DNA from 3 places in the Pantoea jilinensis genome. Region 1 is predicted to be linked to each of the others. Evidence: predicted binding sites of a transcription regulator. Region 1 holds the regulator's gene; each other region holds the start of a gene.

Evidence for each region. The regulator PurR, encoded in region 1, represses purine synthesis genes. The targets are predictions, from matches to a motif close to CANGCAAACGTTTGCNTG.
Region 2: the regulator PurR is predicted to act here: its motif matches at 3,106-3,123, upstream of tusA (sulfurtransferase TusA).
Region 3: the regulator PurR is predicted to act here: its motif matches at 8,164-8,181, upstream of purM (phosphoribosylformylglycinamidine cyclo-ligase).

Annotation. Positions count from the first base shown of each region.
Region 1 covers NZ_CP077746.1:2,253,967-2,263,985, reverse strand. Annotated here, with positions in the region: gene KTJ90_RS10685 (riboflavin synthase subunit alpha) at 29-688, shown strand; gene cfa (cyclopropane fatty acyl phospholipid synthase) at 909-2,057, opposite strand; gene punC (purine nucleoside transporter PunC) at 2,367-3,569, opposite strand; gene punR (DNA-binding transcriptional activator PunR) at 3,677-4,582, shown strand; gene purR (HTH-type transcriptional repressor PurR) at 4,579-5,604, opposite strand; gene cydH (cytochrome bd-I oxidase subunit CydH) at 5,886-5,975, shown strand; gene KTJ90_RS10655 (C40 family peptidase) at 6,019-6,828, opposite strand; gene KTJ90_RS10650 (Grx4 family monothiol glutaredoxin) at 7,193-7,528, shown strand; gene rnt (ribonuclease T) at 7,572-8,240, opposite strand; gene gloA (lactoylglutathione lyase) at 8,361-8,768, opposite strand; gene KTJ90_RS10635 (alkene reductase) at 8,885-9,982, opposite strand.
Region 2 covers NZ_CP077746.1:318,844-328,862, forward strand. Annotated here, with positions in the region: gene iolG (bifunctional inositol 2-dehydrogenase/D-chiro-inositol 1-dehydrogenase) at 1-440, shown strand, start outside; gene iolE (myo-inosose-2 dehydratase) at 488-1,384, shown strand; gene KTJ90_RS01460 (DcrB family lipoprotein) at 1,434-1,988, opposite strand; gene KTJ90_RS01465 (7-cyano-7-deazaguanine/7-aminomethyl-7-deazaguanine transporter) at 2,311-2,976, opposite strand; gene tusA (sulfurtransferase TusA) at 3,181-3,432, shown strand; gene KTJ90_RS01475 (zinc/cadmium/mercury/lead-transporting ATPase) at 3,486-5,771, opposite strand; gene KTJ90_RS01480 (lysoplasmalogenase) at 5,867-6,496, opposite strand; gene KTJ90_RS01485 (DUF2500 domain-containing protein) at 6,642-6,998, shown strand; gene KTJ90_RS01490 (DUF1145 family protein) at 7,025-7,297, opposite strand; gene rsmD (16S rRNA (guanine(966)-N(2))-methyltransferase) at 7,287-7,886, opposite strand; gene ftsY (signal recognition particle-docking protein FtsY) at 8,119-9,735, shown strand; gene ftsE (cell division ATP-binding protein FtsE) at 9,741-10,019, shown strand, end outside.
Region 3 covers NZ_CP077746.1:1,088,563-1,098,581, forward strand. Annotated here, with positions in the region: gene ppk1 (polyphosphate kinase 1) at 1-1,496, opposite strand, end outside; gene KTJ90_RS05155 (ABC transporter permease subunit) at 1,647-3,734, shown strand; gene pstA (ABC transporter permease family protein) at 3,731-5,365, shown strand; gene pstB (phosphate ABC transporter ATP-binding protein PstB) at 5,378-6,145, shown strand; gene purN (phosphoribosylglycinamide formyltransferase) at 6,426-7,064, opposite strand; gene purM (phosphoribosylformylglycinamidine cyclo-ligase) at 7,061-8,101, opposite strand; gene upp (uracil phosphoribosyltransferase) at 8,330-8,956, shown strand; gene uraA (uracil permease) at 9,094-10,019, shown strand, end outside.

The sequences.
Region 1 (10,019 bases):
TAGCGCAAACTTCGCAGAGGCAAAGACTATGTTTACCGGTATTGTGCAGGGCACCGCAGAAATCGTGTCCATTGAAGAGAAAGAACTGTTTCGTACCCACACTGTCCGACTGCCGGAAGCGCTTTTACCGGGTCTGGCGCTGGGCGCATCTGTCGCGCACAACGGTTGCTGTTTAACCGTGACGGCAATTGACGGCGACTGCGTCAGTTTTGATTTAATTAAAGAGACCTTGCGGGTAACTAACCTGGGTGATTTACGTCAGGGTGATGTGGTCAATATTGAGCGTGCAGCCCGATTCAGCGATGAAATAGGCGGTCATCTGATGTCAGGTCATATTATGACCACCGCTGAGATCTGCAAGATTATCCAGTCAGAACATAACCGCGAAATCTGGTTTAAAATCCAGGACCCGACGCAGATGAAATATATTCTGCATAAAGGTTTTGTCGGCATCGACGGTATCAGCCTGACAGTCGGCGATGTGACGAAAACCAAATTCTGCGTCTATCTGATCCCGGAAACGCTGGAGCGCACCACGCTGGGCGCGAAGACGTTTGGCGATCGGGTTAATATTGAGATCGATCCACACACGCAGGCAATCGTAGAGACCGTTGAGCGGGTATTAGCACAGCGCGATGCCGCGGCAGCGATGAGCATGCTGACCGGCCAGACTGACGCCGAGAGCTAATAAGCGTCAAAGATTGCTGGGGAGCCCATCCGGGTGAATCTGGCAGCGATATAATAGCCTGAAGCACAGGGAACACAGTCAGAAGAGGAAAGCGTCCCCCGCCACGGATAACGGGTTTGTCTCTTTCAAATCTTTCTGTGTTCCTGTGCTGTTACACGCTCAAAACTGAACAGGCCCCTTTTTAAAGCCCCTGGCGCGGCAGCATCTTCTTAACATGACCCTACCGCGCCACCCGTAATCCGCCCTCAACACCGCGACTGAACACAATCTGCCACAGCTGAATATCACGCGCCCGGAAGGCACCGGCACAGGCATTGAGATAATAAGAGAACATCCGCTTAAAGCGTTCACCATATTTATCCGCCAGTTCTGGCCAGGCCTGCACAAAGCGTTCATGCCAGGCCATCAATGTTTTGTCGTAATCAGCACCAAAGTTATGCCAGTCTTCCAGAATAAAGTGGGGCTCGCTGGCATCCGCTACATGACGCACTGACGGCAGACAACCATTGGGGAAGATATATTTATCGATCCAGGGATCGACGCTCATATCGGTCTTAATTGCACCAATAGTGTGAAGCAGGAAAATACCGTCAGGTTTTAAATTACGATCGACCACATCAAAATAGGTGGCGTAATTTTTTGGCCCGACATGTTCGAACATTCCCACTGAAACAATACGATCAAACTGCTCATTCAGATCGCGATAATCCTGCAACAGAATTGTGACGTCTAATCCGTTACAGCGCTGCTGCGCCAGTTTTTGCTGTTCGGCGGAAATCGTCACGCCATGCACTTTGACGCCGTAATGACGTGCAGCAAATTCCGCGAGTCCGCCCCAGCCACAGCCAATATCCAGCAGCGACATCCCGGGTTCCAGCGCTAATTTCCGGCAGATCATATCCAGCTTGGCTTCCTGTGCTGTCGCCAGCGTCGTGGCCTCTTTCCAGTAGCCACAGGAATATTGCATATAAGGATCAAGCATCAGTGAAAAAAGATCGTTGCCGAGATCGTAATGCTCTTTACCGACAATCCAGGCCCGTTTTTTTGATTGCAGATTCGTTAAGCGAGCGGCGGCAATGCGCAACGTATCTTTAAAATGATGAGGCAATTGCTGATCGAGTTTATGTTTAAGTACGTGGTGAAAGAACATATCCAGCCGGTCACACTCCCACCATCCATCCATATAGCTCTCACCGAGCCCAAGTGAACCCTCCTGCAGAACACGTTTAAAAAAACCTGGATGCGTGACATGAATATCCCATGGACGTGAACCATTGATTTCGACATCCGCTGATTCCAGCAGTTCATGAACGATGCGATACCAATGGTTCTCTTCCGGGCTCACTACTTCAGCATAAGATGAACTCATAGCTTTTCCACCACCTGTCCAATCTGAACCTGAACAAAGAGTAGCCAATTTCGTCAGGCATTGAGAAACGTTACGGATGACTCCGCACACCGGTTATTGTGTGATACAGAGGACTGGAATAGCCTGCAGCTGGACGGGCAAGATGAGAATAACGCGCGCGAATACCGTCCCGGCAACAGGGTGCCAATCAGATTATTACGTTATTATATTGTTGATTTATTACAGATTTGTTGACCCGAATGAGTATATTCTCACGCGGGTCAATATTCAATGACTTATTGTTAGGATGCTAACTAAGAAGTCAGTGTGTCAGTGATTATCCTGGCAGGCAGGTTGCGCTGAGGCAACAACACTTTGTGCGCTGTCGGCACGCTGCATGGCGAAGCCGAACAGCGCGAGCACAATGGTCGCCGTCATCGTGAGTGTGGTGGTAAACAGCGCCTGAGTTAATCCGGCTGATACCGCCAGGCTTGCGGCGAAGCACAGACCTAACTGCAGTGTGTTCTGCAATGCGGCCGCTTTGCCGGTAGCATTCGGGAAGGGCATTAATGCACTGGAGACCACAATCGGATAGATCGCGCCGTTCGCCAGCGCCATGCCGCAGAATGGAACCATCAGGCTAACCAGCGTGCTGTTGCCGGCAAGCGCAACAGCAAACAGCGCCAGAATGCTCAGGCTGTAGATACCCAGTAACCAGGGCAGCAACTGTGAACCGTTAAAGCGGTTGAGCAGGGCGCGACAGCCGAAGCCACCTATCAAAAAGGCGAGGGTCTGTGGCACATAACTCAGGCCGATGTCGGCAGGCGAGAGACCTAAATCTGCCAGAATAAACGGCGAACCCGTCAGCCAGGCAAAGAAGCTGGCAGAACAGGCTGAGTAGATCAGCACGTTGCCGCTATAAACCCGCGATTTGAGCAGGGTAAAGAAACCCGGCTGTGCCTTTTTTTCACCTGCGACTTTGCGAACAGTGGGCAGACGCAGCGTGGTCAGAATCAGGGCTACCGCAATCAGGGTCAGCACCAGGAAGATTGAACGCCAGTGGAAATGACCAATCAGCCAGGCGCCCAGCAACGGGGCCAGTGCCGGAGAGAGTGCAACCAGCGGCATAATGGTGGCGAAAACTTTGTTGGCACGTGCGGCAGGGTAGCGATCCACGACCAGTGCCTGCCAGCTAACGGCAGCAGCACAGACGCCAATCGCCTGAACAAAACGTAGCGCCAGCATCAGATAGATATCATTGACCCACAGCATGCCTGCACAACCGATCCCAAACATGGCCAGCCCGGTAAGCAGCACAGGTTTACGGCCAATGCGATCGGAAAGGGGTCCCCAGAAGAGCTGACCCACAGCGAAGCCTCCCAGAAAAAGACTCATACTGGCGCTGATCAGGCCGGGTGAGGTGTTAAACGTTTGCTGCATCGCGCCGAAGGCGGGCAGGTACATATCGGTGGCTAAAAAGCCGAGCATGCTCAGCAGGGCAAGGTAAGGCATAAATCCTTTATTCGACAACATCTCATTCTCATTTTTGCAGGATAAACGCGGCAGAGTGTAAAAGGTGCGTTTGCTGCTGTGAAACGGTAATATTTGCCGCTTGCTGTTAAAAATTTTGAAGGCAGATTATGTGGTCAGAATATGCATTAGAAGTGGTTGACGCAGTCGCCCGTGGCGGCAGCTTTAGCGCTGCTGCGCAGGAGTTACATCGGGTGCCCTCTGCCATCAGTTACACGGTGCGGCAGCTGGAGAGCTGGCTGGCGGTGCCGCTGTTTGAGCGTCAGCACCGTGAAGTGGTACTGACTCCGGCAGGCGAGCATTTTGTCCGTGAAGGGCGCAGCGTCATCAAAAAAATGCTAGCCACACGACGACAGTGTCAGCAGCTGGCCAACGGCTGGCGCGGTCAGCTCAGCATCGCGGTTGACCGTATCGCTAAACCTCAGCGCACCCCGCAACTGGTTAAAGATTTCTATCGCCATTTCCCCGACATGGAGCTGATCATCAGTTATGAAGTTTTTAACGGCGTCTGGGATGCGCTGGCCGATGGCCGGGTAGAAGTGGCCATTGGGGCCACCCAGGCGATTCCGGTGGGCGGACGTTTTGCGTTTCGCGATATGGGCACACTCAACTGGCGCTGCGTGGTCGCGCCCGATCATCCCCTGACGCAGGCGAGCCAGATCGATGACGACACGCTGCGTAGCTGGCCGTCACTGGTGCTGGAAGATACTTCACGCGCACTGCCGCGCCGAATGACATGGACGCTGGATAACCAGCGCAGGCTGGTGGTGCCGGAATGGCAAACCGGGCTGGAGTGCGTGCAGGCGGGATTGTGTGTGGCGATGGTGCCCGGTCATCTTGCCAGGCCACTGCTCGACAGCGGCGATCTGGTTGAACTGACTCTGCCGGTGGCGTTTCCGGACAGTCCCTGCTGTGTCAGCTGGGCTGAGGATCGCGCATCACCGGCGACTGGCTGGTTGCTCAGCTACCTGGGTGATGCGCAAACGCTTAATCAGGAGTGGTTAAGCGAGGATTAACGGCGATAGTCGCGGAATGGACCGTCGGCCACCGAGCGGCGCTCAATCAGCGTAGGGTGTACTTCAATCGTCTGTGACACTTCACGCTTACTGGTGATGCGGTCCAGCAGCATATCCAGCGCTTTTTCACCTAACTGAGCTTTAGGCTGATGCACGGTGGTCAGGGCCGGTGCGAAATAGCGGGCGTTGCGCACATTATCATAACCGATCACCGAAATATCCTGCGGTACGCGCAAACCCATTTCGTCGGCGGCGCAAATTGCACCCATTGCCATGATATCACCACCGCAGAACACCGCCGTCGGGCGCTGTTTCTGTGACAGGATCTGCTGCATCGCCTGATAGCCCGACTCCGGCTCAAAGTCACCCTGGACAATCCACTCGGCGCGCGGCTGAATGCTGGCTTCTTCCAGCGCCTTCAGGAAACCGGCATGACGTCCGCCACCGGTATTACGCTCCATCTGACCGGGGATAGCACCAATGTCGCGGTGACCGCGTTCAATCAGATAGCGTCCTGCCAGATAGCCGCCCTGGAACGCGTTATCCAGAACCGTGTCGGTGAAGTCGGCGCGCGATTCGCCCCAGTCCATTACCACCATCGGGATGTTACGGTTCTCTTCCAGCATCTGCAGCAGGTCGTCTGGATATTCTGAGCACATCACCAGCAGACCATCGACACGCTTCTGCGCCATCATGCTGAGATAGGCGCGCTGTTTTTGCAGATCGTTATGCGAATTCCCCAGAATCAGCGTATAGCCTTTGTCAAAACAGTGATTCTCAATCGCTTCAATAATCTCTGCGAAATAGGGGGCTTCGCTGGAGGTCGCCAGCAGGCCCAGCGTTCTGGTGTGATTCACTTTCAGGCTGCGCGCCACGGCGCTTGGCGAATAGTGCAGTTCTTTTATCGCCTGCCAGACCGCGTTGCGCGTCTCTTCTGCGACAAAGCGGGTTTTATTGATGACGTGCGAAACTGTCGTCGTTGAGACGCCAGCGCGTTTCGCCACATCTTTAATTGTTGCCATGAAAATCGGACTCCAGTGCTTATCTAACTCTATGATAAGCGTAGTGTTAAACGTTTGCGTCTGCTCAGGGTTTTTTCCGCAAAAATGCCGCGTTTCTGGCCGGTTTACAGGCCGCTGGCGAAAATCAAACGCCTGAAAACCGGCGCAAACGGAATCAGGATTGCGCGCGTTGCGCAACAAAGGCGGGATTCTAACAAGGCTGAACGGATAAAACGAGATTTTTACCGGGCCCTGTGGGAAAATGCGATATCCCCACAAATTGTGTGACTAAGGAGCAAACAATGAGTACCGATCTTAAACTGGCTTTAATGACGACTGCGGGCTGTCTGCTGATGATTGTAGCCTTTAGTTTTACCGCCATTCTGCACTAAAAAAAAGCCGGGAATCTCCCGGCTTTTTACGACTGTTTTCTGGTTAGCGTATGGTTTTCGGCGTCATCACACGACGGGCACCAATGTAATGACGCTGCCAGTAATCTTCCCCTAATGCGCTAATCTGAATGTCTTTTCCGGTACGCGGTGACTGGATAAACTTGCCATCTCCCAGGTACACGCCAACGTGATCCGCTGTACCGCGACCATTAATACGGAAGAAGACCAGATCGCCTTTCTCCAGCGACTCACGCTTGATGGGTGCGGCGTCACGCAGGTGATACATCTCATTAGCGGTACGCGGAATCTTAAACTTCACCAGATCTTTATAGGCGTACCAGACCAGGCCGCTGCAATCGAAGCCGGTATGCGGCGAAGTGCCGCCCCACTGGTAGGGTTTACCCAGCTGGCCCATCAGTTTGGTCATCGCGGTTTCGCGAGCCTTCTGATAACGCTGACGGTGGGATTTGCTCATTTTAATCGTGCCCGGCTCGCTGGTGGTGACCTCAGCGGTTTTTAGCAGGCGCTGATGGCCATAGCGTTTCTTCTCTTTGTTCTTTTGCTGGCTTTTGCTTATACGGGCGGTTTTAAGCGAGGTCTTCTTAGCAGGCGTCTGTTTGGCAGTGAGTTCGACTTTTTTCTGTTTTTTCGTTTTAAGTTTTTGAACAGGGCTGAGGCGAGTCTTTTTCGTCACCGTTTTTACCTGGCGACGTTTGCGGCGTTCATCGTCGCGCGCACTCTTTTTTTCTGCTTTATGCGTACTGACGTTCACCGGCGTGTGCGGTGAAGCAGCAGCGACGTTGAAAAACAGTTGCGCAATGGCCAGCATGAAAAGCGTAATGATTAAACGCATAGTCCGTTGATTAGTTAAGTTGTCAGGGCCACTACGCACCGCGACAAAGTTGAGATTAATCTGATCCAGGATCAGGGCCCAGGCCATTCTAGTCCAGTTCGTTTAAAAACTGTAATGCCTTTTAATATTAATCTGTGCAACCCACGTAATCGCGCTGAAAATGAACATTTTCAGCGTCTTATATCAGCGAAATTATTACGAATTATTAAACTGTTACCCGCTGTTAATAATCAGAGGGTCGTGCATCCCGCTGCAGGACTTAACAATGATGGCGGTATAATCGGTAGCGGACAAAATCTCGTTTTCAGTCACGCTGCGAAGTCGCTACAATAAACAAACACGAAGTCACGATTTAAGGAAGGCAATTATGAGTACTGTAGAAAAAATTCAGCGCCAGATCGCAGAAAATCCGATCCTGCTGTACATGAAAGGTTCCCCGAAACTGCCTAGCTGCGGTTTCTCTGCACAGGCGGTACAGGCGCTGTCAGCCTGTGGTGAGCGTTTTGCTTACGTGGATATTCTGCAGAATCCGGACATTCGTGCCGAGATGCCGAAATTCGCTAACTGGCCAACCTTCCCGCAGTTGTGGGTTGATGGCGAGCTGGTCGGTGGCTGCGACATCATCGTTGAGATGTTACAGCGTGGTGAACTGCAGACGCTGATCAAAGAGACTGCAGAAAAATTTAAAGAAGCAGAATAAAAAAAGGCCGACATCACGTCGGCCTTTTCCATTGCAGCATCCCTTATGCGGATGCACTGGCTTCTGCATCGCCTTCCGCGAAAGGCAGTGGCCAGCCGCCTAAGCGTTTCCAGCGGTTCACCAGCTCGCAGAACAGTGTTGCTGTCTGCTGCGTGTCATAAAGCGCCGAATGCGCCTGGGTACTGTCAAACTCCATTCCCGCCGCAATACAGGCTTTCGCCAGAACCGTCTGACCCAGCACCAGTCCGCTGAGTGCCGCGGTGTCAAAGGTGGCAAAGGGGTGAAACGGATTGCGCTTCAGGCTGGCACGCTCTGCCGCTGCTGACATAAAGTTCAGGTCAAAAGTGGCATTGTGCGCCACCATAATGGCGCGATTGCAGCCACTGTCCTTAATCCCCTTGCGCACCATTTTGAAAATGGCATGCAGCGCTTCATATTCACTGACTGCTCCGCGCAGCGGATTGCTGGGATCGATACCGGTAAACGCCAGCGCTTCAGGATGCAGCAGCGAACCGACAAAAGGTTCGACGTTGAAATGCAGCGTCTGGTCAATCTGAATCCAGCCCTCTTCATCCATTTTCAGCGTGATGGCAGCAATCTCCAGTAACGCATCGGTTTGCGCGTTGAAACCTGCGGTTTCAACGTCGATCACCACCGGATAGAAGCCACGGAAACGTTGATTGAGTGCATTAGGGGAATTCGATTCAGACATCAGGATCTCGTTGCAGAAAAAGGGCAGCGCGTATTATGGCAAAAAACGGGGCCGGGTGCAGCAGATGAAGCGCAGAGAAGGGGATTCAGCCCACCCGAACGGGCAGGCTGAGGGGCAGGTTTAGTTGCCCAGGCCGTTGCCGGCATCTTTGTTTTCGATCAGCTCGATTTTGTAACCATCGGGATCTTCAACAAAGGCAATAATGGTAGAGCCGCCTTTGACCGGGCCAGCCTCACGCGTCACGTTGCCGCCATCTTTACGGATGCGTTCGCAGGCAGCTGCCGCGTCATCCACGCCCAGTGCAATGTGACCATACGCATTACCGAGGTCATACTTATCGACGCCCCAGTTATAGGTCAGTTCGATTACCGCACCTTCGCTCTCGTCGGTGTAGCCCACAAAGGCCAGGGTATATTTATATTCGGTGTTTTCGCTCTGACGCAGCACGCGCATGCCGAGCACACGAGTGTAGAAATCGATTGAACGTTGCAGATCGCCAACGCGCAGCATGGTATGAAGTAAACGCATAACATCCTCTTTTAAATAAAACGCCATCGCCGGATGACCCAGGCGATAAGTATAGCGATGAAAATCGCCATTGAATAATGGCTGCCGTCATCGTCCCGGACGGCAGCCCAAAACGATTACAGCGTCGGGTAGTCGATATACCCTTCAGCGCCGCCGCCGTAGAAGCTTTCCGGGCGCTGTGGATTGAGCGGCGCATCCTGCTGCAGACGCTCAACCAGGTCCGGGTTAGCTATGTAATCGCGACCAAAGGCAACGGCATCGATCAGACCACGACCAATCAGGTCATCGGCTTTCTCAACGGTGTAGGCACCCGCACCGATGATGGCACCCGGGAAGAGATCACGCACTTTCTGGCGGAAAGCGTCGGTGTAAGGCTGACCACCGGCCCAGTCTGGCTCAGAGAGGTGCAGATAGGCGATATTGCGTTTTGCCAGCTCGCCGATGTACCACAACGCCGCTTCTTCTTCGTCCGGACCGTTATCCAGATTCTGGAAGCTACCGATAGGTGATACGCGAATACCAATGCGATCGGCAGACCAGTTAGCAATGACCGCATCAACTACTTCCTGCGCAAAGCGACCGCGTTTTTCAATGCTGCCACCGTATTCATCGGTACGCTGGTTGGAGTCTGGTGCCAGGAACTGGTGAATCAGATAACCGTGCGCCGAGTGCAGCTCAAGCAGATCAAAGTCCGCTTCACGTGCGTTGGCCGCAGCCTGACCGAAATCGGCCACGATCTGCTTGATCTCCGGCACGGTCAGTTCACGCGGTGTTGAGGTATCTTCGCGATAAACGCTGCCATCTTCCGCACGCAGTGAAGTACGGGTGCCTGCAGCAATCGCCGAGGGAGCCACCGGTGCTTTACCTTCCGGCTGCACGCTGTTATGAGAGATACGACCGGTATGCCAAAGCTGCACGGCGGTGTGGCCGCCAGCCTGATGCACGCCTTCGTTAATCGCTTTCCACGCTGCAATCTGTGGCTGCGTATGTAAGCCTGGTGCACCAGCATAGCCTTTCGCCTGGAAAGAGATCTGGGTTGCTTCAGTGATGATCAGACCGGCGCTGGCGCGCTGACGGTAATATTCCGCCATCATCGGGGTAGGGATGTCGCCAGGCTCGATGCTGCGCAGACGGGTCAGCGGTGCCATGAATACGCGGTTTGGGACGGTAATTGCGCCGACTTTCAGCGGATTAAACAGCTGGGTACTCGCCATAATAGCTCCTGATTAGTAGACCAGTCGTCTACAAATG
Region 2 (10,019 bases), 1.9 Mb from region 1:
CCGTGCAGGTCATCTTCCCGCGCGTGACGTCGAAGTCGCATGGTCAGCTGAAAGATCCGCAGATCGTCCTGTTCGAAACCCACAAAGGGGTGCGTATCGACGTTGAGATTTTTGTTAACTGCGCTTACGGCTATGACATTCAGTGTGAAGTGGTCGGTGAAGAGGGGATTGCTCGTCTGCCGGAGCCTTCATCAGTACAGCTGCGCAAAGATGCGCGCCTGTCGAACACCATTCTGGTGGACTGGAAAGATCGCTTTATCGAAGCGTATGACGTTGAGCTGCAGGCGTTTATCAACGACATCAAAGCGGGCCAGCTTACCGGACCTTCTGCATGGGATGGCTTTGCCGCCTCCGTGGCCGCCGATGCCTGTATCAAAGCGCAGAACAGTGGTGCGATTGAGCCGGTAGAGATGCCGCCACGTCCTGCTTTCTATAACTGATTCAGCTGTCTATGCGGCCTGGCCGCTCTCCGCCTGGGAATGAGAAAATGAACAAAGAGAACGTAAAACTGGCTATCGCGCCGATCGGCTGGACCAATGATGACATGCCGGATCTCGGCAGTGAAAATACTTTCCAGCAGACCGTGAGCGAGATGGCGCTGGCTGGCTTTACCGGCAGCGAAGTGGGCAGCAAATACCCGCGCGATCCGGCGATTCTGAAACCGATGCTCGACATTCGCGGCATCCAGATCTGCAACGCTTGGTTCAGCACCTTTTTCGCCAACGGTGACAAAGAGAAAACCATCGAACAGTTCATCGAGCACATGAACTTCCTGCATGCGATGGGCGCGCGGGTGATCGGCTGTTCTGAGCAGAGTAAAAGTATTCAGGGCACCGGGCTTGCGGTGTTTGAAGAGAAAGCGATTTTCAGCGATGAAGAGTGGCAGTTAACGGCAGAAGGCTACAACGAACTCGCCCGCATCGCAGCGGAGAAAGGGATGCGCGTGACGCTGCATCACCACATGGGCACTGGCATTCAGACCACGGAAGAGATTGACCGGTTTATGGCGATGACTGACGAGCAGGTGGGTTTGCTCTATGACACTGGCCACGTTTACTACTCCGAAGGCTCTCAGCAGAAGATGCTGGCGGTACTGGAAAAATATCTGCCGCGCATCTTCCACGTTCATCTCAAGGATGTGCGTGATGAGGTGGTCGCTGAGGTGCGGGAGAATCATCTCTCATTCCTGGAAGGCGTGAAAAAGGGCACCTTTACCGTGCCTGGCGATGGCGTGATCGACTTCAAACCGGTGTTTAAAATTCTGGATGATTACGGCTACAAAGGCTGGATGGTGGTGGAAGCGGAGCAGGATCCGGCGCTGGCCAATCCTTTTGAATATGCCGTGAAAGCGCGGAAATATATCCGGGAAAATACAGGTTTATAATCTGCTCTGAATAAAGGCTGGCTTCCTCGTGGGAAGCCAGCCTTTTGTTTTACTTCAGCGTAATGCTTTTCACAATGTTGTCTGCATCGCTCTGCGCCTGCTGCTGATTATCGCCTGGCAGCGTAATCTGCAGTGTCACCAGCTTGCCATCGACTTTAGCCAGCACCACAGAAGACCATGAGGTCTGATTGTTGGCAGAAATCACCGTATCCAGCTGCTGTGCGGGCTGATCTTTCAGCGTCACAGATTTGTTCGACACTACCTGCAGCTGCGGGTCGCGGTTACGCTGCTGCTGTTCCATGCGCTTCGACAGCACATCCAGCCCATCACTGGTCGGGTCGCCGGCAATCACAATGATGGCGCGGGCACCGGTTTCATCTGCGTAAACGTGCATGTTCGTGGTCTGCGAACCCAGTTTACCGCTTTTATCTGACATGCCTGGTGGCAGTGAGAAGCTCAGTTTGCCATCCATCAGCGTGACAGTCTGCGCCGACTGACTGGCGCTGACGCCGTTGTCATTCGCCGCTTCATCTTTCTTCTGGTCACAGGCGGCTAAGCCCAATACCAGTAAACCCATTCCTACATATTTCACCAGATTGCGCATCAGAATCCCTTTTTAAGTTTCCAGTCAGGCAGTAATACAACAGGAATCAGGCTGCAAACGCAACCTGATGATTGTCAGAAGATCTTAGCGGGTAATGGCGGAAATGGTATGGGCTCTTAGCGCCTGGCCAATCAGACTATTTTTTTGTCATTCTGAACCTGGGCAGTGCTCACACAGGCTGCTTTAGCAACCTGAACGCCCGTCAGGGCGGCTCTGAAGGGGCGAGCGCAGCGAGTAATCCTCACGAACTACGTGTACTACGGATTGTTCCGCGCTGTCCGTGTCCAGACAGCCTGCAACAATAACGTCTGATAAACCCGGCTCAGCCGAAATTGACCTGGCGGGCGGTCTGGCGTTCCGCCAGACGCTTCAGCGCGGCGTTGAGCAATACGCCGTAGGCGGGCAGGAAGAAGACCATGCAGATAAGCACTTTGAAGCTGTAATCCACCAGTGCAATCTCAACCCAGTGCTGCGCCATAAAGGCATCAGGACTTTTGTAGAAGGCGATGAAGAAGAAGGCCAGCGTATCGCTGATATTTCCCAGGAACATGGCACAGCCGGGTGCTATCCACCACTGTGGCAGACGACGCAGACGGTTGAATACATGAACGTCGAGGATCTGACCCAGCGCGTAAGCCATGAAGCTGGCGCAGGCGATACGGGCAACAAAGAGATTCATGACTTCCAGTGCCTGCCAGCCCTGCCATTCACCCTGATAAAACAGTGCCGAAACGCCGTAAGAGATAAACAGCGCCGGGATCATCACAGCCAGAATAATGCGTCGGGCCAGCGGTGCGCCAAAAATACGCACGGTGAGATCGGTCGCCAGGAAGATAAAGGGAAAGCTGAATGCACCCCAGGTGGTGTGGAAGCCAAAGACAGAAATTGGCAACTGAACCAGATAGTTACTTGATGTGATCACCAGCAGGTGAAACAGCGACAACCAGAAAAGCGCATGCATGCGCTGACGTGAAGAAAATGCGAGCATATTCAACCTTTTTAATGTTGGGGTGAGGGAACCCATTGCGGGACGCCGTTCGGGCAGCGCCTGGCAGTTTTATGAGCAAAAAGCGGCGGCATCTTACCGCGTTGTGCTTTTTATGCAATGGTTAATTTTAACGCAATCGTTATCGCCTTGCTTCACCGCCAGCACGCGCTAGAATAGGCGCCCTTTTGCTGAACCGAGTTGATTATGAGCGATGCTTTTTCCTCTGCCGATCATCAGCTGGATGCCCGTGGCCTGCGTTGCCCGGAGCCGGTCATGATGGTGCGCAAAACCGTACGCGGCCTGCAGGATGGCGAGACGTTGCTGATTATCGCCGACGATCCGGCGACGACGCGCGACATTCCCGGCTTCTGCCGCTTTATGGAACATGGCCTGCTGGCGCAGCAGACCGACACGCTGCCTTATCAGTTTCTGATTCGTAAAGGCATGGCGGGTTAACGACAGCCGTTCGGGCCGTCGTTAACTTTACTCATCGATCAGAAGCCTCACACTCAGGCGCGACGACGCAGTAACCGCAAGGCGTTGGCAGTGACCAGCGCGGTCGCACCGGAATCTGCCAGCACCGCCAGCCACAGTCCGGTCAGGCCCATCAGGGTAGTGACCAGGAAAATCGCCTTCAGACCCAGCGCAATACCGATATTCTGGCGGATGATGCGCCGTGTCCGGCGTGCCAGCGCAATCATCGGGGCCAGATTGCTGAGCTGATTTCGCGTCAGGGCCGCATCGGCCGCTTCCAGCGCGACATCAGTGCCGCTACCCATGGCAATGCCCAGCGTCGCCGCTTTCATCGCCGGGGCGTCGTTAATACCATCTCCGACCATCGCCAGCGGCTGCTGCTGACTCAGTTCACGGATGGCCGCCACCTTATCGGCGGGCAGCAGGCTGGCGCGATAATCGATATCGAGCTGACGGGCAATGGTTGCTGCGGCGCGAGGATTGTCACCCGTCAGCATCAGGCTCTCAATGCCCAGCTTTTTCAGCGCCTTTAACGCCTCCACGGCGTCGTCGCGCAGCTGATCGCGCAGGGCCAGCGCACCCAGCGCGTCGCCATCGCGCATCAGCACTACCAGCGTTTCACCTTCGGCTTCCTGTTGCGCTATCTGCGCATTTTGCTGCGGCGTCAGACCGGGAGCATGGCCTGGCGTCAGCAGCTGAATCTGCTGGCCTGAGACCTGCGCACGGATACCGCGTCCGGCCTGCACCTGCTGATCCAGCGCGTCAGGAATCACCAGCTCACGCGCCTGCGCGGCCGCCACGATAGCGCTGGCCAGTGGATGGGTCGCACCCTGTTCCGCAGCGGCACTCAGCGCCAGCATCTCTGATTCGCTGGCCTCGCCAAATCGCAGGATCTGCGTCAGTTGTGGCTTGCCCAGCGTCAGCGTGCCGGTTTTATCAAACGCCATTCTGCGCAGCGAACTCAGCCGCTCCAGCGCCGCACCGCCTTTAATCAGCGCGCCCTGTCGCGCCGCCGCCGCCAGCCCGGAGGTAATCGCGGCGGGCGTGGAGATCACCAGCGCACAGGGGCAGCCAATCAGCAGCAGCGTCAGACCTTTGTAGATCCACGGCTGCCAGTCGCCTGCGAAAAGCAGGGGCGGCACCACCATCACCAGCAGCGACAGCAGCATCACCAGTGGCGTATAGATGCGACTGAACTGATCGATAAAGCGTTCTACCGGCGCACGGTGCGTTTCCGCCTCCTCAATCAGCTGCAGGATACGGTCAATCGCGCTTTCACCCGGCTTCGACACCACTTCCAGCATTACCTGCCGATCCACGCTGGTGGCGCCGGCGAGAATCTTTTCGCCGCTGGCCCGCGTGACCGGTAATGATTCTCCGGTCAGCGCGCTCTCATCGAAACTGGCAAGCGGGCTGATTAAACGGCCGTCGACCGGCAGGCGGCTGCCCGCCGCCACTTCAATCACATTGCCGGGTTGCAGCGCTGCCAGCGGTACTTCACGACGTTTGCCCTGTTCAAGGCGAATAGCCGACTCAGGCCGCAACGCCATCAGGCTGGTGACGCCGCTGCGCGCCCTGGAAGCGGCATAGCTTTCCAGCTGTTCGCCCAGTTGAAACAGCACCAGCACCATCGCGGCTTCAGCGTGCGCGCCGATAATCAGCGCACCGGCTGACGCCAGTGTCATTAATGTCTCAATGGTAAAAGGCGATCCGCTGCGAATGCGCTGCCATGCACAGCGCGCGACCGGGATCAGGCCGACCAGCGTGGTCAGCACAAACAGCCGATCGCCCCAGGCGGGCGCGAACTGGCTGACGACGCTGCTGACGAGTACCAGCAATGCCAGCAAAATCAGCATCCGGTTCTGTTGCCAGCCCGGAGTGGCTGCCGTGGCGGGTGACGAGGCTGATGGAATGGCGAGCTGAAAACCGGCTTTTTTCACCGCCTGTTCAACGGCGTTTTGCACATCCTGATCGGCGTTGACGACCAGCTTTTCGCTGCTGAACAGCACGCGGGCGTCGGTCACGCCTTTTACCTGACGGACGGCGGTTTCAATGGTGCGGGCGCAGCTCGGGCAATCCATCCCGCTGACCTGCCAGCTAAAGGGCCAGGAGCCTCGCCGGTCACTTTCCTCAGCGGCGTCGGCGTCATTGCCAGGGCTGCTGTTACTGTCACAGCAACAGCCCGCTGTATCCGCCGTTACGGGTGTAGCAGCATGAATAGAAAGGGAGAGGGGACGGGCCTGACGAACCTGGCACAGCGGTTTCGCTGCGGCGTGGCTGGCACGCGGTTTGCCGCAGCCACAGGCGTGATGTTGATGCATATGACCTCCAGAGTGTAAAAAAAAGCGGGATGAGCAACCCGGCTCATCCCGCTATCCTACACTCTGGAGTGAACTCCAGAGTCAAGGCTATTTTCTCAGACGACCCACAATGAGCGCACGATCATAAAATGACCGGCAAAGTAGCAGGCGGCGACGATCGCGCTGTCAGCGGTGAAGCGACGGCGATAGTGCGAGATAAACCAGACGGCGTTTGCCAGCAGCAGCAGGCCGGCACCGACCATGATAGAGAAGCTGTAATCAGTTGGACGGAAGAAGTACTGCTCGGTCGCTATCCAGGTCATCACCAGCGTCATGCCGATAAACGTACAGACAGGCCAGCGAAGATCTTCCAGTCGGCTCCAGATGATGCCAGTCAGGGCGGCACCGATAATGAGCAACGTTAGCGGAATCGGCCAGAAGAAGGTCATGGTCATGCTGGCGGCGAAGCAGAGCGTATAAAGCAGGTGCGACAGGAAGAAAGCCCCGACGGCATAGAGCATCTGCTGACGCGGCAGCAGCGTTAACGCATCACCGACCAGTGTCGCGACCAGACCGGCCAGAATCAGGTAGTCCGTGGTCTGCAGCACGGGCGCCTGCCAGGCCAGCCCGACAAGCAGCAGCAGTGTGACCGGTTTAAACAGCCAGCGTTGCCACTGAGGGCCGCGATAGGTGGCGTCGACATAGAGCCAGCCGGAGAAAAGTACAGCGAGGAAAGACCAGAGCATTGTTTCTCCCTTTTTTACTCAAAGTGGTGAAAGATCCCAAAATATCCCTTCCAGTTTAGGTTAAGCCCCTGAGATGTGACAATCGGTCAACTCTGGTTGTATGCTTTACCGCCTGATTAATTTTCCCCGCAGGCACAAGAGCACTATGAGCAAACCGCCGCTAATCTTTATCATTGTCCTGGCGATAATCGCCGTGCTGGCGACCCGTCAGTTCATTAAGCAACGCCGTGAAGTGGCGGTCAATGATGCCTCACCGGTGCGTTCTCTGCAGGTCGAGGTCAAAACTAAACGTGAATTTCCTTCTCCCAATCGCCGTTCACGGCAGCGTGAGGTGGTCGCCGGAGAAGAGATGCGGTATGAGGTGCTGTTTCATCCACTGAACGGGGCCAGCGACATCAAAGTGCAGTTGAAAGAGGCGGAATATCATCAGCTGGATAAAGGCGCGAGAGGCGAGTTGAAGATGCAGGGCACGCGCTTTATCAGCTTCACGGCCCTGCAGTAACCGGCGGGCATGGCGCCCGCACGGCACTATTTCTTGCGTGGAAAGTTTTTCTTCTGCCAGGCGACCAGTTCGAACACCCCGAACAGAAACACTTTGGCCTGGGTGACGCGGTCAATTGGCGGCGCATCTTTGGTTTGCGTGGTGCGCAGTAAAACCAGCTGCAGGCCATGCATCAGGATCATGAAAATCAGCGCAACGTTGATAAAATACGTCAGCGGTTTCGGGTAGGGATGAACCAGATTAGCCAGTAAAAATCCCCACACGCATAGCATCAACAGACGCCCCAAATTAAGTAACATCCTGCGTCTCCTGTTGACGTTGATACAAACGATAAGCCACTTGTCCGGCTATTTTCTCGCGATAAAGATCCCACTCGGGCGGCACCGGCGGTGCGCCATTTTCCACTTCACTTTCGACGTAAATCAGTGCCTGGTCGGCCAGCCAGTGATTCTGTTCCAGCAACTGCAACGTCTGCTCCAGCAATCCCTGACGAAACGGCGGATCAATAAACACCACATCGAACGGGGTACCCGGCTGTGCCAGCCAGTTTAACGCATTGGTCTGAATCACAGTGCCATTGCTCGCGCGCAGCGTCTGCAGATTTTTTGTCAGCTGTTGTGCCACAGGCCGTTCCAGCTCCAGTAGCGTAGCCGATCCCGCGTAACGCGATAGCGCCTCCAGTCCTAATGCACCGCTACCGGCAAAGCAGTCGAGGCATCGCGCCTCTGGCAGCACCGGGGCCAGCCAGTTAAACAGTGTCTCACGCACCCGATCGGTGGTCGGGCGGAGTCCGGCACTGTCCGGCACCGGCAATTTACGTCCGCGCCACTGGCCGCCAATGATGCGAATCTGCCCGGCACCGCCTGTACTGCGGGGGTTTTTATTCATCTTGCTCACAACTCGTCATAATTTGTTGCGTAGTTTAACGGGCGAATCGGTGAGAAGAAACGTTAAAAAAGGGTGCTGTGGTGAGCTGGCTGGAAAGTGTTAGACTACTGAGTTGCTGAAGTCATGCATTATTCTGCGGTTTACGCCGGTCTGGCGCTGACCGACTTTCATTGATTTACCCCTGGAAACCACGCGCGACCGGGACAAAGCCATCGAGGAGTGTCGTCACACAATGGCAAAAGAGAAAAAACGTGGCTTTTTTTCCTGGCTGGGATTTGGCAAAGAGGAAGAGAAACAACCTGTAGCGGAGGAGCAGACACACGAGGTCGCAGAACCCGTACAGCAGACTGAACAGGAAGCGCCGGCATTAAGCCAGGCTGAAGCGCAAGCGGAAGAGACTGTCGCTATCACCGAAACGGTGGCCGAACAGCAGCGTGAGGCAGACGTCACCGCGGCAGCGCCGCACGAATCAGCACCGGCGGTGCTCGATGAGGCTGAGCCAATTGAGGCCGATCCTGAAGCATTACTGGACGTCTCCGCACCTGAACATGACGCGACGCCGGTTATTGATGCCGACGACGTGGTCACGCCGATCGCGGACGAGGCATCAGCAGACGCGCCATTAAGCGACGAAGAGCTGACTGCGCTGGCACTGGGCGACGCCCCGATCGTTGAAACGCCACACAGTGAAGCAGACGCGCCATTAAACGACGAAGGGCTGGCCGCGCTGGCACGGGATGACGCACCCACCGCTGAAATCTCTCACAGTGAAGCGGAATCACCGCTGACCGAAGAAGAGCTGACCGCGCTGGCACTGGGCGAAGCCGACGTCACTGACGCGGAACCGGCAGACACATTATCCGACACCGTCAGCGATCTTCCGCTGGCCGCCGCGCCACTCATCGTGCAGGAGCAGGAACGTCCCAGCAAAGAGGGCTTCTTTGCCCGCCTGAAGCGCAGCCTGGTCAAAACCCGTCAGAACCTCGGTTCCGGTTTTATCAGTCTGTTCCGTGGCAAAAAGATTGATGATGACCTGTTTGATGAGCTGGAAGAGCAGCTGCTGATTGCGGATGTCGGTGTGGATACCACGCGCCGCATCATTACCCATCTTACTCAGCAGGCAAACCGCAAGCAGCTGCGTGATGCCGAAGCGCTCTACGGCCTGCTGAAAGCGGAAATGGCCTCGATTCTGGCAAAAGTGGATGCGCCACTGGAAGTCTCAGGCAAAACGCCGTTTGTCATCCTGATGGTTGGCGTCAATGGCGTGGGTAAAACCACGACCATCGGTAAGCTGGCGCGCCAGTATCAGGCCGAAGGCAAAACGGTGATGTTAGCGGCTGGTGATACCTTCCGTGCAGCGGCGGTTGAGCAGCTGCAGGTGTGGGGCCAGCGTAATAACATTCCTGTGATTGCTCAGCACACGGGTGCAGATTCGGCGTCGGTGATCTTCGATGCCATTCAGGCAGCTAAATCGCGCGGCGTTGACGTGCTGATTGCTGATACGGCCGGTCGTCTGCAGAACAAATCGCACCTGATGGAAGAGCTGAAAAAAATCACCCGCGTGATGAAAAAACTGGATGATTCAGCGCCACACGAAGTGATGCTGACGCTGGATGCCAGCACCGGACAGAATGCGGTCAGCCAGGCCCGACTGTTTAACGAAGCGGTTGGCGTGACCGGTATCGCGCTCACCAAGCTGGATGGCACCGCTAAAGGCGGCGTCATCTTCTCGGTGGCCGATCAGTTCGGTATTCCGATTCGCTACATCGGCGTCGGTGAAGGCATTGAAGATTTACGGCCGTTTAAGGCGGAAGATTTTATTGAGGCATTGTTTGCCCGAGAGGACTAATTAGGATGATTCGCTTTGAAGAGGTCAGTAAGGCATATCTCGGCGGACGTCAGGCGCTACAGGGAGTAGATTTCCGTCTGCGTCCTGGCGAAATGGCGTTTCTGACCGGCCACTCCGGTGCCGGTAAAAGTACCTTGCTGAAGCTGATTTGTGGCATTGAGCGCCCGAGTGCCGGAAAAATCTGGTTCAGCGGCCATGACATTTCCCGCCTGCGCAACAGTGAGGTGCCTTTCCTGCGTCGTCAGATTGGCATGATCTTCCAGGATCACCACCTGCTGATGGAT
Region 3 (10,019 bases), 1.2 Mb from region 1:
TCGAACGTCACAGGCCGATAGGGATTCTCAATAAAGTTGAACACCCGGCGCACTTCATTGGTGATGCGCGCATCCGCGGTCAGCAATGAGTAATCGGTATAGAGTCGCGCGGTTTTCTCATTAAAGTTGCCGGTACCGATATGCGCGTAGCGCACAATCTCTTCGCCTTCGCGGCGTGAAATCAGGAACAGCTTGGCGTGAATCTTAAGGCCTGGTGCAGAGAAAATGACGTGCACACCCGCTTCAGTCAGGCGTTTCGCCCAGTAAATGTTAGCTTCTTCATCAAAGCGCGCCTGCAGTTCCACCACCACCGTGACTTTTTTACCGTTATAGGCGGCATGGATCATCGCATCCATAATGCGGGAGTGTTTGGCTACGCGGTAGATATTGATTTTGATTGCCAGCACGCTGGGGTCAAACGATGCCTGACGCAGCAACTCCAGCACATGTTCAAAGGTATGGTATGGATAGTAGAGCAGCACATCGCGATTGCGAATCGCATCAAAGCCGTTGCGGAAGCCATCAAAGCCGATGTGGCGAATCTGCGGCAGCGGGCGGTTAACCAGGTTGTTTTTGCCGACGTTCGGGAAGCCGATAAAGTCTTTGAAGTTGTGGTAGCGGCCGCCCGGCAAAATGGAATCCAGGTTAGAGATGGAAAGCTTATGACACAGCAGCGACACCATGGTGTCGGGCATATCGCGCTGGTAGACAAAACGTACCGGCTCCGCCGTCAGGCGCTGCTTCAGGCTGGAGGACATCAGCTCCAGCAGGCTCGACTCCATCTCCGTAACCAGGTCATACTCGGCGTCACGCGTCATTTTCATTGAATAGGCGTTGAGCGCGTCGTAGTCGTAGAAGCCTTTGAAAATATCATCCAGGCAGTAACGCAAAATGTTATCCAGCAGAATCATCGGTTTACGGCGACGCGGTGGCTCTGCCGGTAAATTAATGAAACGCGGCACTTTGTCAGACGGAATTTCCAGCAGTGCATACTGAATATGGTCACCACGGATAATCTCTACTGCCAGATAGGTGTAGTCGTCTTTGAGGAATTCCGTCAGGTCGGTTTCGTGGGTGATCAGGATCGGCGAGATGTGCTGACGCAGTTCATGTTTGAAGTAGTGGCGCAGCCAGGCCTGCTGATTGGATGAGAGCTGACGTTCGTTGATCAGGAAGATCTGATTACGTGCCATCTCCAGCAGCAGATCGTTATAGAGCGCATCAAACTCCTGATCGGACTTCATCACCCGTTGCTGAATTTTCTTAAACAGATGGCGTGGCGTACTGGCGGAACCCTGCTCTTCACCAATCAGAATGCGGCGTTTGAGGTCGGCGAAACGCACTTTATAGAATTCGTCGAGATTATTGGAGTAGATGCCCAGAAAGCGCATCCGCTCAATCAGTGGATTGCTTTTGTCTGCGGCTTCCTGCAAAACCCGTTCATTAAAGGATAACCAGCTTAATTCTTTTTCAATATAAAGCTTTACCTGACCCATTCTCACTCCATTTAGCGGTTGCAGGACTGAAGATCCAGTATCCACCAACATTATGGCGAGAGTATGGCAGCGTTGTCCAACGCCAGGAGTTGTCTTATCAATCGGCTACGGGCAACATAGCGGCTTATTTCAGGCTGCCACCGGAACCGCATGAGCGCAAACCACATTCCTGTCCAATTCAGCGATCGTAAGCGTCGTGCCGTTGACCGTCTGACGCGACGACTGGTCACCTGCTGTGGCGTAGCGATCCTATTGCTGATGCTGCTGCTATTCTGCTGGTTGATCGGCGTGGTATTACCGCTATTTAATGCGCCTGGCCTGCAAATTGCGGCCAGCCAGCAGCTCTGGGATCGTGCGCCCGCTTTAGCCATGGGCAATCAGGGCAGTGTTGGCTGGCGAATCAGCGCGCGCGGTGCGGCCCGTTTTATTCCGCTGGATGGACAGCCTGCGGAACCGGCGCTGACCCTGACTCCCGCTCCCGATGACGCCGTGCAGAGTGCCGATGGGCAAACACTGTTGCTGAATATGCAGGGCGCGCTAACACTGATGCAGCCGAAAGCCGACCAGCAATGGCGTTTTCCATTGGGTGACAAACCGTTCCATCTGCCTGATGGCGCGGTGACGAAGATGGCGCTGGCGACGCGTCATGCGGGCCAGTGGCGCATTGCTGCTCTCACCGAGGCCGGACTCCGGGTGCTGACGCTGGGCACCGATCGTCAGGCATCCATTATCCCGCTTCCGCAACGTCAGCTGGATCTGCTGGCACTCTCGCCATCCGGCGATCTGCTCTACACCACTGAAGGCAATCTGCTGCGGGTCTGGCAACTTGATGATGATCGGGCACTGTTGCGCGAAACCCACATGCTGCCGCAGCCTCCGCAAAGTTTGCATCTGCTGGTGGGGGGGAAAAGCCTGCTGATCCAGGATAATCGCGGTGTCACCCAGTGGTTTGCGATTGCCAGCGATCAGGGGCCACGGCTGCAGCAAATCCGGACCTTTGCCGACAGCGACGGCGAGACGATTCTGGTGACGGAATCTCAACGTCGCGTGTTTGCGACCCTCAGTAAACAGGGGACGCTTCGGCTGTTCGCCAGCAAGCAGCGTGGCCCGATACTGCAGCGTCAGCTGGCGCCGGGCATTGTGCAGGCGCAGTTCTCTCCCCACGGCGACAGCCTGCTGATTGAGCGGCCGGGCAGCTGGCAGACACTGCGGCTTGATAATCCGTGGCCGGATGTCACCTGGCGCAATTTCTGGCAAAAAATCTGGTATGAAAACTACCCTGGACCCGACTGGGTCTGGCAATCGACTGCGGCCGGCGATAACTATCAGGCCAAATTCAGCCTGATGCCGATGGTCTCGGGAACGCTGAAAGCGGCCAGTTTAGCACTGCTGTTTGCGACACCGCTGGCGCTGGCGGCGGCGATGTACACCGCATGGTTTATGGCGCCAGGCCTGCGGCGCTGGGTTAAACCGGCCATTGAGATGATGGGTGCGCTGCCGAGCGTGGTGGTGGGGCTGATTGCCGGGATTTGGCTCGCGCCGCATATTGGTCAGGCGCTGGTGGGTGTGCTGCTGCTGCCGCTGACCCTGGCAGGCGCGCTGCTGCTGTGCGGCGTATTCAGTGCGCGTTTACCACCACGCTGGCGTCAGCCGGGCCGTGAGGTCATGGTTCTGCTGCCGCTGTTGCTGCTGGTCACGCTGCTGACGCTGTGGCTGCCCACACTGTTTATACCGGATGCCGGTGACTGGCTCCCGCATTACGAGCAGCGCAATCTGCTGGTGGCTGCGCTGGCGATGGGCTTCGCGCTGGTGCCGCTGATTTTCACCCTCTCGGAAGATGCGCTGTTTAGCGTGCCTGCTGCACTGGGGCAGGGCTCGCTGGCACTGGGGGCGACGCCCTGGCAGACACTGACCCGCGTCGTGCTGCCGGGTGCCTCTGCCGGTATTTTTGCCGCCCTGATGATCGGTCTGGGACGCGCCGTAGGAGAAACCATGATTTTGCTGATGGCGACCGGCAATACGCCGCAAAGTGAAGGTGGCCTGTTCAGCGGGCTGCGCGCGCTCTCTGCAAACATCGCCATTGAGATGCCGGAAGCGGCAGCGGGCAGTGCCCACTATCGCGTGCTGTTTCTCAGCGCACTGATGCTGTTGCTGTTTACGCTGGTGATTAACACGGTTGCCGAGCTGATCCGTCAGCGACTGCGTCAGCGCTACAGCCAGCACGAGGAGCAGGCATGAAAGCGATGCGACAGAATGACCGCTGGCGCTGGTTAACCGCCGGTGCCGTCGCCGTCTGCCTGCTGGCTTTTACGCTGCTGATTGGGCTACTGGCGTGGCAGGGCGTTCGCGCTTTCTGGCCGCAGCGCGTTGACCTTTATACGTTCAGTCAGCCTGAGGGCGGCGAAACACGTCTGCTGGGCGAAACGCTGGAACATCAGCGACGTTTTCCGGCCCCGGCCGATGAGCAGGGTAACAGCGGCGGTCAGGTGAATCGCTATCTGATCAAAACCGGTAACCGTGACTGGGACGCACCCGATTTCCGCGTCGTCTACAGTCGCACGGCAGCGAAGGTCAGCCAGCCAGCAGATATCATGGTGCTGCAACGCCGCAGTCACGGCCAGGCTTATGGCTGGTTTGTTGGCCTGCGTGAAGATAATGAAGAGTTAACTGCGCAGGATCCCGATGCGCTGCTGAATCAGCGGCTCGGACAGGTGCAGATGCTGGTGCGGCAGGCTAACCAGATTCGCCGGGTCGGGATGGCGCGCATCAACAGCCAGCGTGAGGAGCTTGATGAGCAGGCGGCCACAAACCGTGCTGCCGGCCACTTTGATCTGCAGGCCGAATCGGAATATCAGGCCAATCAGGCTGCCTTACAGCGCCGCTTCAATCAACTGAGTGAGACACTGGCTTCTCTGCAACTGCAGAGTCAGCGCGATGTGTTAGTTCTGCGGAATGTGCAGGGTACCGAGCATGCGATCCCGCTGACCGAAATCGTCGACAGCTGGAAACCTAATGCGATGACGCTGACCGGCAAAACCGGACATTTTTTGCATCAGCTATGGCGTTTCGTCAGTGACACACCCGCCGAGGGTGAAAGTGAATCCGGGGCGTTTCCGGCGATATTTGGCACTGTGCTGATGGTGTTGCTGATGTCGGTGGTGGTGATGCCGCTGGGCGTCATCGCCGCCATCTGGCTGCACGAATATGCCGGACGCAATGCGCTGACCAGGCTGGTGCGTATCGCAGTGGTTAATCTGGCGGGCGTCCCTTCAATCGTTTATGGCGTATTTGGTCTGGGCTTCTTTGTCTGGCTGGTGGGCGGCACCCTTGACCAGCTCTTCTTCGCCAGCGCGCTGCCGAATCCCACTTTTGGCACGCCGGGTTTGCTGTGGGCCTCACTGACGCTCGCCTTGCTGACGCTGCCGGTGGTGATTGTGGCGACTGAAGAAGGCTTATCCCGTATTCCCAACAGCCTGCGTCAGGGTTCGCTGGCGCTGGGCGCGACCCAGGCGGAAACGCTGTGGAACGTAGTGTTACCGATGGCGGTGCCGGCCATGTTGACCGGCCTGATTCTGGCGGTAGCGCGTGCTGCTGGTGAAACCGCACCGCTGATGCTGGTGGGGGTAGTAAAAATGGTACCGGAACTGCCGGTCGACGCAGTGTTTCCTTATCTGCATCTGGATCGCAAGTTTATGCATCTGGGCTTCCAGATTTACGATCTGGCGTTTCAGAGTCCGAATATTGAAGCTGACCGGCCGCTGGTGTTTGCCACCGCGCTATTGCTGGTGCTGATTATTCTGTCGCTTAATCTGCTGGCGATGGGCCTGCGCCACCGTCTGCGTGAACGCTATCGTCTTATGACTCAATAACAGGCTATGACTATGACGTCCGACACGGATATCGCGCTGACCGTTAACCATCTGTCGCTGTGGTATGGCGAGCGCCAGGCGCTGCAGGATATTTCTCTGCAGGTGCCGAAAAACAGGATTACTGCGCTGATTGGCCCCTCAGGCTGTGGCAAGTCGACGCTGCTGCGCTGCTTTAATCGTATGAACGACGTGATTGATCACTGCCGGGTAGAGGGCGACGTGCTGCTGGATTCACTGCCGATCCTGCAACCCGGACAGGATCTCTCTGCGCTGCGCCGTCGGGTCGGTATGGTGTTTCAGCGGCCCAATCCTTTTCCAAAGTCGATCTATGAAAATGTGGTCTATGGGCTGCGTTTACAGGGTGTGCGCGATCGGCGGGTATTGAACGAAGCCTGTGAACGGGCACTGCGCGCGGCGGCGCTGTGGAGTGAGGTCAAAGATCAGCTGTCACAGAATGCGCTGACGCTTTCGACCGGACAGCAGCAGCGGCTGGTGATTGCCCGTGCCATTGCGATTGAGCCGGAAGTGCTGCTGCTGGATGAGCCGACCTCCGCGCTGGATCCGATCTCCACGCTGGTGATTGAAGAGTTGATGACCACACTGAAGCAGCATTTCACGCTGGTGCTGGTGACGCACAACATGCAGCAGGCGTCGCGGGTGTCAGATTACACTGCGTTTATGCATCAGGGCGCGTTAGTGGAGTTTGATGAGACCGACCGGATTTTCACCGCGCCGAAACAGCGACGGACTGAAGATTATATTACGGGGCGTTACGGCTGAGGGAGAGGAAAAATGGGTATTCTGACTGACAACTCCTGAATTCAAAGCGATGGGAGCTTATGCCTGTAGTAAAGCATCGCTGACCAGGGACAAAAACGCCGGGGGCGTTTTTGAACAACGCAAAGCGTTGGTCTGGCAACGGACGCACCTCAGGGATGAGGTGCGTAATCGTCCGCGCTGAGCTGCCATGGATAGCATTTTTTGCGTCTTTACGGAGGGCATAGGCTCCCTGAATCTTTACTCTGCCAGTACTTCATAAGAAGCCCTGGCTTCCCATGCATCAGTCGTTAGCATAGCCCTGCGGCGGCAGCGGTTCACCATCCAGCCAGGCTTTGCCGTCTCGCATTTCCAGCCGACCCTCAACAAACCAGCTGATCACCAGCGGATAGATAGCGTGTTCCTGGTGCTGCACCCGCTCCGTAATCTCCGCTTCACTGTCGCCAGGAAAGACCGGCACTTTGGCCTGCAGGATCACCGGTCCGCCATCCAGTTCGTCCGTCACGAAATGCACGGAAGTGCCATGTTCGCTGTCGCCATTTTCCAGCGCCTGACGATGCGTATGCAGACCCGGATATTTCGGCAGCAGGGAAGGGTGGATATTCAGCAGGCGATTATGAAAATGCGCCACAAAAGCGCTGCTGAGAATGCGCATATAACCGGCCAGCACAATCAGGTCTGGACGGTAGGCATCGATTTCAGCGATGAGCTGACGATCAAAAGCTTCGCGGTCAGCGAAGTCACTGGCGGCAAGCGCATGGGCGGGAATGCCCGCCTCCTGCGCCCGCGTCAGGCCATAAGCGGCGGCACGGTTGCTGAACACGGCAGCGACGCTGCCGTGAATCTGCCCGCTTTCACAGGCGTCAAGGATGGACTGAAGGTTACTTCCGTTGCCGGAAATCAGTACAACCAGCTTTTTCATCCGTTAATAACCACACGCTCTTCAGCATCCGACGCTTTAATCACGCCGAGCTTCCAGGCTTTCTCGCCTGCGGCCTGCATCAGCGCAATCGCCTTGTCCGCCTCTGCCGGGCTCAGGGCAATGATCATGCCGACGCCGCAGTTAAAGGTGCGGTACATCTCGAAACGGCTGACGTTGCCCGCCTGCTGTAACCAGCTGAATACCGCCGGCCATTCCCAGCTCTTCTCGTCGATCACGGCCTGAGTATTGTCAGGCAGTACGCGCGGAATATTCTCCCAGAAGCCGCCGCCGGTCAGGTGCGCAATAGCGTGCACATCGACCTGCTCAATCAGGCTCAGGATATTTTTCACGTAGATGCGGGTCGGTTCCAGCAGATGATCAGCCAGCGGTTTGCCTTCCAGCTGTTCAGCCAGTGGATCCGTGTTGCTGACTTCCAGAATTTTGCGCACCAGCGAATAGCCGTTGGAGTGCGGGCCGCTTGATCCGAGGGCGATCAGTACGTCACCATCCTGCACCTTGCTGCCATCAATGATTTCTGACTTTTCCACCACGCCGACACAAAAACCCGCCACGTCGTAATCTTCGCCGTGATACATGCCTGGCATCTCAGCGGTTTCACCGCCGACCAGCGCACAACCCGACTGCAGACACCCTTCGGCGATGCCGGTGATCACCGCAGAGGCGGTTTCCACATCCAGTTTGCCGGTGGCGTAGTAGTCGAGGAAGAAGAGCGGCTCAGCGCCCTGTACCACCAGGTCGTTAACGCACATCGCGACCAGGTCAACACCAATGGCATCGTGGCGTTTGAGATCCATCGCCAGGCGCAGCTTGGTGCCGACGCCATCGGTGCCGGAGACCAGCACCGGTTCACGGTATTTTTGCGGCAGCGCGCAAAGCGCACCAAAACCGCCCAGTCCACCCATCACTTCCGGGCGACGCGTCTTTTTCACTACGCCTTTAATACGGTCAACCAGAGCGTTACCAGCATCAATATCAACACCGGCGTCTTTGTAACTGAGAGAGGTTTTGTCGGTCACTGCGAGGTCCCCACGCGAATTGCGGTTGGTGGTTAAAATAAAGCGCGGCAATTCTATCAGTGCAGGCAAACGTTTGCGAGTCCGGGATTGCGCATCGGGCGATTTTCATTAATCCTCTATTTGTTCCGGTAAAAGCCGCGGCTTTGCGCAAGAGCAGGTGGCGCAGGGCGCAAAAGGCGGTATAATCCCGCGATTTTTTTTAGCTCAACACATTCCGGGAGAACACCAATGAAGATCGTGGAAGTCAGACACCCGCTGGTCAAACATAAACTGGGCCTGATGCGTGAGCATGATATCAGCACAAAGCGTTTTCGCGAGCTGGCCTCTGAAGTGGGCAGCCTGCTGACCTACGAAGCGACCGCCGATCTGGAAACAGAGCGCGTCACCATTGAGGGCTGGAATGGCCCGGTAGAGATCGACCAGATCAAAGGCAAAAAAATCACGGTGGTCCCGATTCTGCGTGCCGGCCTGGGCATGATGGAAGGGGTGCTGGAGCACGTTCCCAGCGCCCGTATCAGCGTGGTGGGTGTTTACCGTGATGAAGAAACCCTGGAGCCAGTTCCCTACTTCCAGAAGCTGGTCTCTAACATTGAAGAGCGCCTGGCGCTGGTGGTTGACCCGATGCTGGCGACCGGCGGTTCCATGATCGCCACCGTCGATCTGCTGAAGAAAGCGGGCTGCACCAGCATCAAAGTGCTGGTTCTGGTTGCTGCACCAGAAGGGATTGCCGCGCTGGAGAAAGCGCATCCTGACGTCGAGCTTTATACCGCGTCAGTGGACCAGGGACTGAATGAAAAGGGTTACATCATTCCCGGGCTCGGCGATGCCGGGGACAAAATTTTCGGAACCAAATAAAACGCACAGCCGACCAGAGAGTCGGCTTTTTTTTGGCAAAAAACACCCCACGGATTCGGCCTGCCGCAAGGCGCACCGGCGTGCCTGCTGCTGTGCCTGAGGCCCGAATCGTCGGGGAAAAAATAAGGGGATAAATGATGACTCGTCGCGCCATTGGCGTCAGTGAACGACCGCCGTTACTGCAAACCATTCCACTCAGCCTGCAACACCTGTTTGCCATGTTTGGTGCCACGGTACTGGTACCCATTCTGTTTCACATCAACCCGGCGACAGTGCTGTTGTTTAACGGGGTCGGCACACTGATTTATCTCTTTATCTGTAAAGGCAAAATTCCCGCCTATCTGGGTTCGAGCTTTGCTTTTATCTCGCCGGTGCTGCTGTTATTGCCGCTGGGTTATGAGGTCGCACTGGGCGGGTTTATTCTCTGCGGCGTGCTGTTTTGCATCGTGGCGCTGATTGTCAAACGCGCCGGAACCGGCTGGCTTGATGTGATGTTCCCTCCGGCGGCGATGGGTGCAATTGTCGCTGTCATCGGTCTGGAGCTGGCGGGTGTGGCCGCGAATATGGCGGGCCTGCTGCCAGCTGAAGGCAGTGCGCCCGACAGTAAAACTGTGCTGATCTCGCTGGTCACGCTGGCGGTAACCGTATTCGGTTCGGTGCTGTTCCGTGGCTTCCTGGCGATCATCCCGATTCTGGTCGGGGTCGTGGCGGGTTATCTGCTTTCCGCGTTTATGGGCATCGTTGACTGGAGCGGCGTGGTCAAAGCGCCCTGGTTTGCACTGCCGACCTTTTATACGCCGCGCTTTGAGTGGGTGGCGATGCTGACGATTCTGCCTGCGGCGCTGGTGGTCATTGCCGAGCATATCGGTCATCTGGTAGTCACCGCCAATATCGTGAAGAAAGATCTGATTCGCGACCCCGGCCTGCATCGTTCGATGTTCGCCAACGGTTTATCGACCGTCATCTCCGGCTTCTTTGGTTCCACACCCAACACCACCTACGGTGAAAACATCGGTGTGATGGCGATTACCCGCGTCTACAGCACGTGGGTGATTGGCGGCGC